Regions from separate parts of the Kocuria sp. KH4 genome, predicted to be linked through region 1. Evidence: predicted binding sites of a transcription regulator. Region 1 holds the regulator's gene; the other holds the start of a gene.
What was found. The regulator HrcA, encoded in region 1, represses chaperone genes, less so after heat shock. The targets are predictions, from matches to a motif close to TTNGCACTCGNNNNNNNCGAGTGCNAA.
Positions count from the first base shown of each region.

Region 1 (3,978 bases):
AGCGTGAAGTTCATCGCCTCCCGCGCCTCCTGCTCGGTGAACCGCCCACGGCCGCGGAAGACGCGGTGGATGAGGAACGAGGGCACGAAGCCGACCACCCCGGCGAAGTGCGCCAGGGTCGCCCACTGGTGGTCCTCGGCGACGGTGAGCGGCTGTGCCACGGGGGAGAGGCCCTCGAACGGGGCCTCGGCGTTCTCGTGGCTCGATCGGGAGTCGGTCTGCACGGGCACGGAAGTCCTTCGGCGGTGGGACCGCGGCGCGGTCGGCGGATGGCGTGGCTCGATTCTACCGGCCGGTTCGCTCGTTGCACGGGGGCGCCCCGCGCACGTGTGCTCGTGTGACGTGATGTCGGTCGCGCCGGGCCGGGCTCAGGCCCCCGGGGCGGTGAGGAAGTCGATGAGCTCCTCGACCCGCCCGAGGAGGGCGGGCTCGAGGTCGGCGTAGCTGTCGACTCGGGAGAGGATGTGCTGCCACGCCCGGCCGAGGTCGCCGGGCGTGCGGTGCGGCCAGCCGAGGGCCGCGGCGGTGCCGGTCTTCCAGTCGGTGCCCCGGGGGACCACGGGCCAGGCCTCGACGCCGAGCACCCGGGGCCGGACCGCCTGCCAGATGTCCACGTACGGGTGGCCCAGCACCAGCACGTTGCCGGCCGCCCCGGGCAGGCGCATGGTCCGCTCGGCGATCCGCGACTCCTTGGAGCCGGGCACGAGGTGGTCCACGAGGACGCCCAGCCGCCGGCCGGGGCCCGGGGCGAAGTCCTGCACCACCGCCGGCAGGTCGTCGACGCCGTGCAGCGGCTCCACGACGATGCCCTCGACGGCCAGGTCGTGCCCCCAGACCTTGGCCACGAGCTCGGCGTCGTGGTAGCCCTCGACCCAGACGCGGGAGGCCTTGGCGGTGCTGGCCCGCAGCCCCTCCACGGCCACGGAGCCGGAGCGGGTGCGCCCGGGCCGCTTCGCCGCCGGGGCCCGGCGGGGCTCCACCACGACGACGGGCTCCCCCTCCAGCAGGAAGCCGGGTCCGAGCGGGAACGCCTTGACCCGGCCGCGGCGGTCCTCCAGGCCCATGACCCGCATCCCGCCGATCGTCTCCAGGGACACGACCGCCCCGACCCAGCCGGTGGTCACGTCCTCCAGGAGCAGCCCGGGGGCGACCGGCACCTCCGCGGAGGCCGGCCTGCGCCGCGACAGGCCCGCGTCGTCGAGGCTGCGCGGCCCCCAGCCGTAGTCGCTCATGCTCGTCCTCCCGGTCGCGGTCCCGCCCCTCCGGCGCGGATCAGCCGGAAGCGTACCAAACCGGGCGGGCGGAACCGGGTGGTCGGACACGGGGGCTACACTGGATCGCGCTGGCACTGTGGCCACCCGAGTGCCAGGCGGCCCGGGTGCCGGGGAGACGACGGGGAGGAGCGACGTGAACCATCCGAGACGACTGCAGATCCTGCAGGCCATCGTGGAGGACTACGTGCACTTCCAGGAGCCCGTGGGCTCCAAGGCCCTCGTGGAGCGCCACCGGCTCGGTGTCTCCTCCGCCACCGTGCGCAACGACATGGCCGCGCTCGAGGAGGAGGGCTTGATCACGGCCCCCCACACGAGCTCGGGCCGGATCCCCACCGACAAGGGCTACCGGACGTTCGTGGACCAGATCGCGGCCGTCAAGCCGCTCTCCGGCCCGGAGCGCCGGGCCATCCAGAGCCTGCTCGACGACGCGGCGGACATCGACGACGTCATGGAGCGCACCGTGCGCCTGCTCGCCCAGCTCACCCACCAGGTGGCGGTCGTGCAGTACCCGCACGCGTCGGGGGTGACGGTGCGCCACGTGGAGGTCGTCGACCTCGGCGCGGGCCGCGTGCTCGTGGTGCTCATCCCCACCAACGGGCGGGTCGCCCAGCGCGTGGCCGTGCTGCCCGCCCCCCTGGAGGAGGCGCAGCTGCTCGAGCTGCGCGCCCGGGTGCTGGCCGCGGCCGTGGGCCGCTCCCTGGCCGCGGTGTCCGCGGCGCTCGTGGCGATGACCGCCGACATCGCCCCGCGGCTGCGCCCGGCCGCCGAGACGGTGGTCGAGGTCGTCGGGTCCCTGGCCGCCGGCGGGGCCGAGCACCGCATGGTCATGGCCGGCACCGCCAACCTCGCCCGCGCCACCGGGGACTTCCACCTGAGCATCGGCCCCGTCCTGGAGGCGCTCGAGGAGCAGGTCGTCATGCTCCGGCTGCTCTCCGAGATGGAGCAGGACGCCCGCGGCGTGGCCGTGCGGATCGGGGCGGAGAACGCCGCGGGACCCCTGTCCGAGGCGGCGGTCGTCGCCACCGGCTACGGGCCCCAGTCCAAGGTCGGGGTCGTGGGCCCCATGCGCATGGACTACCCGTCCACGATGGCGGCCGTGCGCGCGGTCGCCCGCTACCTCTCCCGTATCCTGGGGGGTTGAGCCCCCGCCGGGCCCCGGATGCCGGGGCTCGGCACCAGAACTCCCACCGAACCTCTCGACAGAACGGACCACGGTGAGCAATCACTACGAGACCCTGGGTGTGTCCCGCGACGCCAGCCAGGAAGAGATCAAGAAGGCCTACCGGAAGAAGGCCCGCAGGCTGCACCCGGACGTCAACCCCAGCCCGGAGGCCGCGGAGGAGTTCAAGCGCGTCTCCCACGCCAACGACGTCCTCGCCGACCCCGAGAAGCGGCGCGTCTACGACGCCACCGGCAACGAGAACGGCACCGACACCGGCTTCGGCGGCGGGTTCCCGGGCACCGGCTTCGGCTTCCAAGACATCTTCGACACCTTCTTCCAGGGCGCCGGCGGCTCCGGGGCGGGCCGGCGCGGGCCCGCCTCCCGCACCCGGCAGGGGCAGGACGCGCTGATCAACGTGCGCGTGTCCCTCAAGGACGCCGTCTTCGGCACCGAGAAGAAGATCACCGTGGACACCGCGGTGGTCTGCCCCACCTGCAACGGCACCTGCTGCCAGGAGGGCACCCGCCCGGAGACCTGCGAGGTCTGCCACGGCGCCGGCCAGGTCCAGCGCCAGGTGCAGTCCATCCTCGGCACCGTGGTCACCGCGGCCCCCTGCGCCACCTGCGACGGCTTCGGCACGGTCATCAAGCACCCCTGCCACGAGTGCTACGGCGAGGGCCGGGTGCGCGACCGCCGCCCGCTGACCGTCAAGATCCCGGCCGGGGTGTCCTCCGGCAACCGGATCCGCCTCTCCGGCCAGGGCGAGGCCGGCACGGCCGGCGGGCCCAACGGCGACCTCTACGTCGAGCTCAAGGTCGACCCGGACCCGACGTTCGAGCGGCAGGGCGACGACCTGCACGCCCGGGTGCGCGTGCCCATGACCTCCGCGGCCCTGGGCACCACCGTGACCCTCGAGACCTTCGACGGGGAGCGCGACGTGCCCGTGGCCCCGGGCACCCAGACGGGCCACACGGTCACCCTGCACGACCTCGGCGCCACGCGGCTGCGCGGCGGCGGCCGCGGCGAGCTGTTCGTCCACCTCGAGGTCGAGACGCCCACGGGGCTCGACGACGAGCAGCGCGAGCTGCTGGAGCAGCTCTCCCGGCTGCGCGGCGAGGAGCAGGCCACCGGCACCACGCTGAACAGCCCCGCCGGCTCCGGCGGGTTCTTCTCGCGGCTCAAGGACCGCTTCGACCTGTGAGCCTGCCCGTCTTCAAGGTGGAGCCCGGCCTGCTCGAGGGACTCGGCCCGGGCGCGGTGCTCACCGTCACCGGGCCGGAGGCCCGCCACGCCGTCACCGTGCGCCGCCTCGGCGCCGGGGAGTCCCTCGAGCTGGTCGACGGCGCGGGCGCGCGGGCGACCGGCCTGCTGTGCGCCGCCGGCAAGGACAGCATGGACGTGCGCCTGGCCGAGGTGGGCGCGGACCCGGTCCGCCGGCCGCGGCTGGTGCTCGCCCAGGCCCTCGCCAAGGGGGAGCGCGACCTCCTCGCCGTCGAGACGGCCACCGAGCTCGGCGTCGACGCCGTGGTGCCGTGGCAGGCG
Region 1 covers NZ_JBSJYX010000017.1:62,638-66,615, forward strand. Annotated here, with positions in the region: gene ACWCOM_RS12800 (DUF4870 domain-containing protein) at 1-230, opposite strand, end outside; gene ACWCOM_RS12805 (DUF3097 domain-containing protein) at 369-1,232, opposite strand; gene hrcA (heat-inducible transcriptional repressor HrcA) at 1,408-2,415, shown strand; gene dnaJ (molecular chaperone DnaJ) at 2,489-3,637, shown strand; gene ACWCOM_RS12820 (16S rRNA (uracil(1498)-N(3))-methyltransferase) at 3,634-3,978, shown strand, end outside.

Region 2 (3,978 bases), on a different contig from region 1:
CACCGTCGTCCGCACGGTCGGTCAGTTCTGCTCGCCCATGGCGTCGGCCAGGGTGTCGAAGAACTCCGTGTAGGTCTGGATGCCCTCGTTGGTGTACGTGTCCTTGGGCATGTACACCACGTTGTCCTCCTGCACGGCGGTGACGTTGCGCAGCGCCTCGGCGTTCTCGACGACCTCCTGCGCGGGCGTGTACTCGGCGTCGTCGGGGCTGACCGCCGCGTCGCGGTCCATCACGAGGATCCAGTCGGGGTTCGAGTCGGCGATCGCCTCGACCGAGATGTCGTCGCCCTGGTGGTCGTCGGTGGCCCCGTCGACCTCGAGGGCGGGTGTGAAGTCGAAGATCTCGAACAGCGGACCCAGGGTCCGCCCCACCTCGGGGGCGATGTAGCCGATCTCGCCGCCGGAGACGGTGACGGCCATGACCGTGTCGCCGGGCTGGTACTCCTCGACGACGCGCTGCATCGCCGCGTCGAAGGCGCCGTTGATCTCCTCCGCCTCCGCGGTCCGGTCGAAGATCTCGCCCAGCACCGAGGTCTGCCGCTTCAGCTCCTCGTCGAAGGGCTGGTCCTCCCGCGGGTCGAGCTCGACGATGCTGGCGTCCGGCACGAGGTCGGCGAAGTCGTCGCGGAAGTCCGCGAAGCGCTGACCGTTGACGATGAGGTCGGGCTCGGCCGCGACGACGGCCTCGAGGTCGGGCTCGCGGTGGTTGCCGAGGTCGGTGACGGACTCGTCGTCGGCGTAGGCGATGGTGTCCGGCATCAGGGCGCGCGGGGCGGCCACCAGCTCGACGCCCCAGTCGGCCAGCGTCTCGAAGGTGCGGTTGTCGGTGGCGACGACCGATGTCGGCGGGGTGCTCACGGTCTGGGTGCCGTAGTTGTCCTCGACCTCGACCGTGGCGGCGGCAGAGGGCTCGGCGGACGCCGTCTCGCCGCCCTGGGCTCCGCTGCAGGCGGTGAGGGCGAGGGCGCTGACGGCGGCCAGGGCGGCGGCCGGGTACGGTGTGCGGTTCATGGTGGTCCTTCGTGCGGGGATTTCGGGTGCGGAGTCCCGCCGTGCCGCCCCCGGCGGGGCGCACGGCGGGCCGCGCACGGGGCGACGTCCCGGTGCGCGGGCACGGGACGTCGGGGCGGCACCGGTTCTCGGCCGAGGTAAGGCTTGCCTTACCGCTCAACCTAGAGGGTGCCGGGCGGGTGAGGCAAATCATTGGCGAACAGCGGCGTGCCCTAATTCGGCGGCCGGGAGCGCCCGTCCCACCGCGCTGGCACTCGCCTTGACCGACTGCCAGCCCCCTCCTACAGTGGGCCTTGGCACTCTCCGGGTGAGGGTGCTAAGGGCCAGGCGATCGATCGGCACCGCGACGACGGTTGGTGCGCCAACCGGCCCGAAGCACGACGGCGGGCCCTGCCCGCGGTCGCCCACCGCTTTCCACGCCTACAGAGAAGGAGAGATCGTGTCGGTCTCCATCAAGCCCCTCGAGGATCGCATCGTCGTCCAGCCGCTCGCCGCCGAGCAGACCACCGCGTCCGGTCTCGTCATCCCGGACACCGCCAAGGAGAAGCCCCAGGAGGGCAAGGTCCTGGCCGTGGGCCCCGGCCGCGTCGACGACTCCGGCAACCGCATCCCGGTCGACGTCAAGGAGGGCGACGTCGTGATCTTCTCCAAGTACGGCGGGACCGAGGTCAAGTACAACGGCGAGGAGTACCTGGTGCTCCCGGCCCGCGACGTCCTCGCCGTCGTCGAGAAGTAGAACCGGCGCAGCAGACCCCGCAGTCCTGACGAAGGGTGCCCGCCGCGCGCCCCGCTTCCCCGGCGGGCCGCGGCGGGCACCCTTCGTCGCTCCCGATCACCGAACCCCGCTGGACCACCAGCCACCCAGAAGGAGCTCTTCGCCCATGGCCAAGCAGCTGGCATTCGACGACGCCGCCCGCAAGTCCCTCGAGAACGGCGTCAACAAGCTCGCCGACACCGTCAAGGTCACCCTCGGCCCCCGCGGGCGCAACGTGGTGCTCGACAAGAAGTGGGGCGCCCCCACGATCACCAACGACGGCGTGACCATCGCCCGCGAGGTGGAGCTCGACGAGCCCTACGAGAACCTCGGCGCCCAGCTCGCCAAGGAGGTGGCGACCAAGACCAACGACGTCGCCGGCGACGGCACCACCACCGCCACCGTCCTGGCCCAGGCGCTCGTCAAGGAGGGCCTGCGCAACGTGGCCGCCGGCGCCGACCCGCTGAGCCTCAAGCGCGGCATCGAGCAGGCCGTCGAGGCCGTCGCGCAGCGGCTGCTGGACAACGCCCGCCCGGTCGAGGGCGTCAACGTCGCCCACGTGGCGACCATCTCCGCGCAGGACCCCGCGATCGGGGAGCTCATCGCCCAGGCCTTCGAGACGGTCGGCAAGGACGGTGTCATCACGGTCGAGGACGGCTCCAGCACCGAGGTGGAGCTCGAGGTCACCGAGGGCATGCAGTTCGACAAGGGCTACCTGTCCCCGTCCTTCGTGACCGACGCCGAGCGCCAGGAAGCGGTCATGGAGAACTCCCTGGTGCTGCTGTACCAGGGCAAGATCTCCTCCGTGCAGGAGCTCATGCCGGTCCTGGAGAAGGTCCTCCAGGCCAAGAAGCCGCTGACCATCATCGCGGAGGACGTCGAGGGCGAGGCCCTGTCCACCCTGGTGGTCAACAAGCTGCGCGGCACGCTCGACGTCGTGGCGCTCAAGGCCCCCGGCTTCGGCGACCGCCGCAAGGCGATCCTGCAGGACCTCGCGGTGCTCACCGGCGGTGAGTTCATCACCTCGGAGCTCGGCATCAGCCTCGACCAGGTGACCCTGGAGCAGCTGGGCACGGCCCGGCGCGTCACGGTGACCAAGAACACCACCACGCTGGTCGACGGCGGCGGGACCCCGGAGCAGATCCAGGAGCGCGTCGCCACGATCCGCGCCGAGGCGGAGCGCACCGACTCCGAGTGGGACCGCGAGAAGCTCCAGGAGCGGCTCGCCCGCCTCGCCGGCGGGGTGTCCGTGATCAAGGTCGGCGCGGCCACCGAGGTCGAGGCCAAGGAGCGCAAGCACCGCATCGAGGACGCCGTCTCCTCGACCCGCGCGGCCCTCGAGCAGGGCATCGTCTCCGGCGGCGGCACCGCCCTGGTGCACGCCGCGAAGGTCCTCGACGAGTCCGACCTCGGGCTCACCGGCGACGCGGCGACCGCGCTGGGCATCGTCCGCCGCGCGCTGCGCCAGCCGCTGTACTGGATCGCGCAGAACGCCGGCCAGGACGGGGCCGTGGTCGTCTCCCGCGTGACCGACCTCGAGCCCGGCCACGGCTACGACGCCGCCGCCGGCGAGTACGTCGACATGGTCGCCGCCGGCATCATCGACCCGGTCAAGGTCACCCGCTCGGCGCTGCAGAACGCCGCGTCCATCGCGGCGCTCGTGCTCACCACGGAGACCCTCGTGGCGAACAAGCCCGCCGAGGACGCGGGGCACGGCCACCAGCACTGACCTGCGCCGCCCGTCCGACGGACCCGTCCCGCCCGCGCGGGGCGGGTCCGTCGGCCGTTGCCGTCCGCGCCCGGTCCACCTCCGGTAGAGTGCGGAGGTCCCGTCCGACCACTGCCCGCGCCCCTCGGCGGCACGGTGCGCCCAGGAGATGCCCATGACCAGCCTTCGCGAGCAGGGGGTCCCGGCCGACGCGGCCACGGCCCGGCGGGTGGCCCGGTACGCGGGGTTCCGTCCGGAGGTGCAGGGGCTGCGGTTCGTGGCGGTGCTGCTGGTGGTGCTCTACCACGTGTTCCTCGGGCGGGTCTCCGGCGGGGTGGACGTGTTCCTGCTGATCTCGGCGTTCTTCCTCACCCTGTCCTTCGTGCGCAAGCTCGAGGCCGGACAGCCGCTCGCCCTGGGACGCTACTGGCTGCACGTGTTCAAACGCCTCCTGCCCCTGGCCGTGCTCACAATCCTGGGCACCCTCGTCCTGGTGGCCGCCGTC
Region 2 covers NZ_JBSJYX010000001.1:1,980-5,957, reverse strand. Annotated here, with positions in the region: gene ACWCOM_RS00025 (siderophore ABC transporter substrate-binding protein) at 22-1,011, opposite strand; gene groES (co-chaperone GroES) at 1,451-1,747, shown strand; gene groL (chaperonin GroEL) at 1,893-3,494, shown strand; gene ACWCOM_RS00010 (acyltransferase family protein) at 3,649-3,978, shown strand, end outside.
Region 2: groES (co-chaperone GroES) is a predicted target of HrcA. The motif match lies at 1,259-1,285, and genes of this name have one in related genera.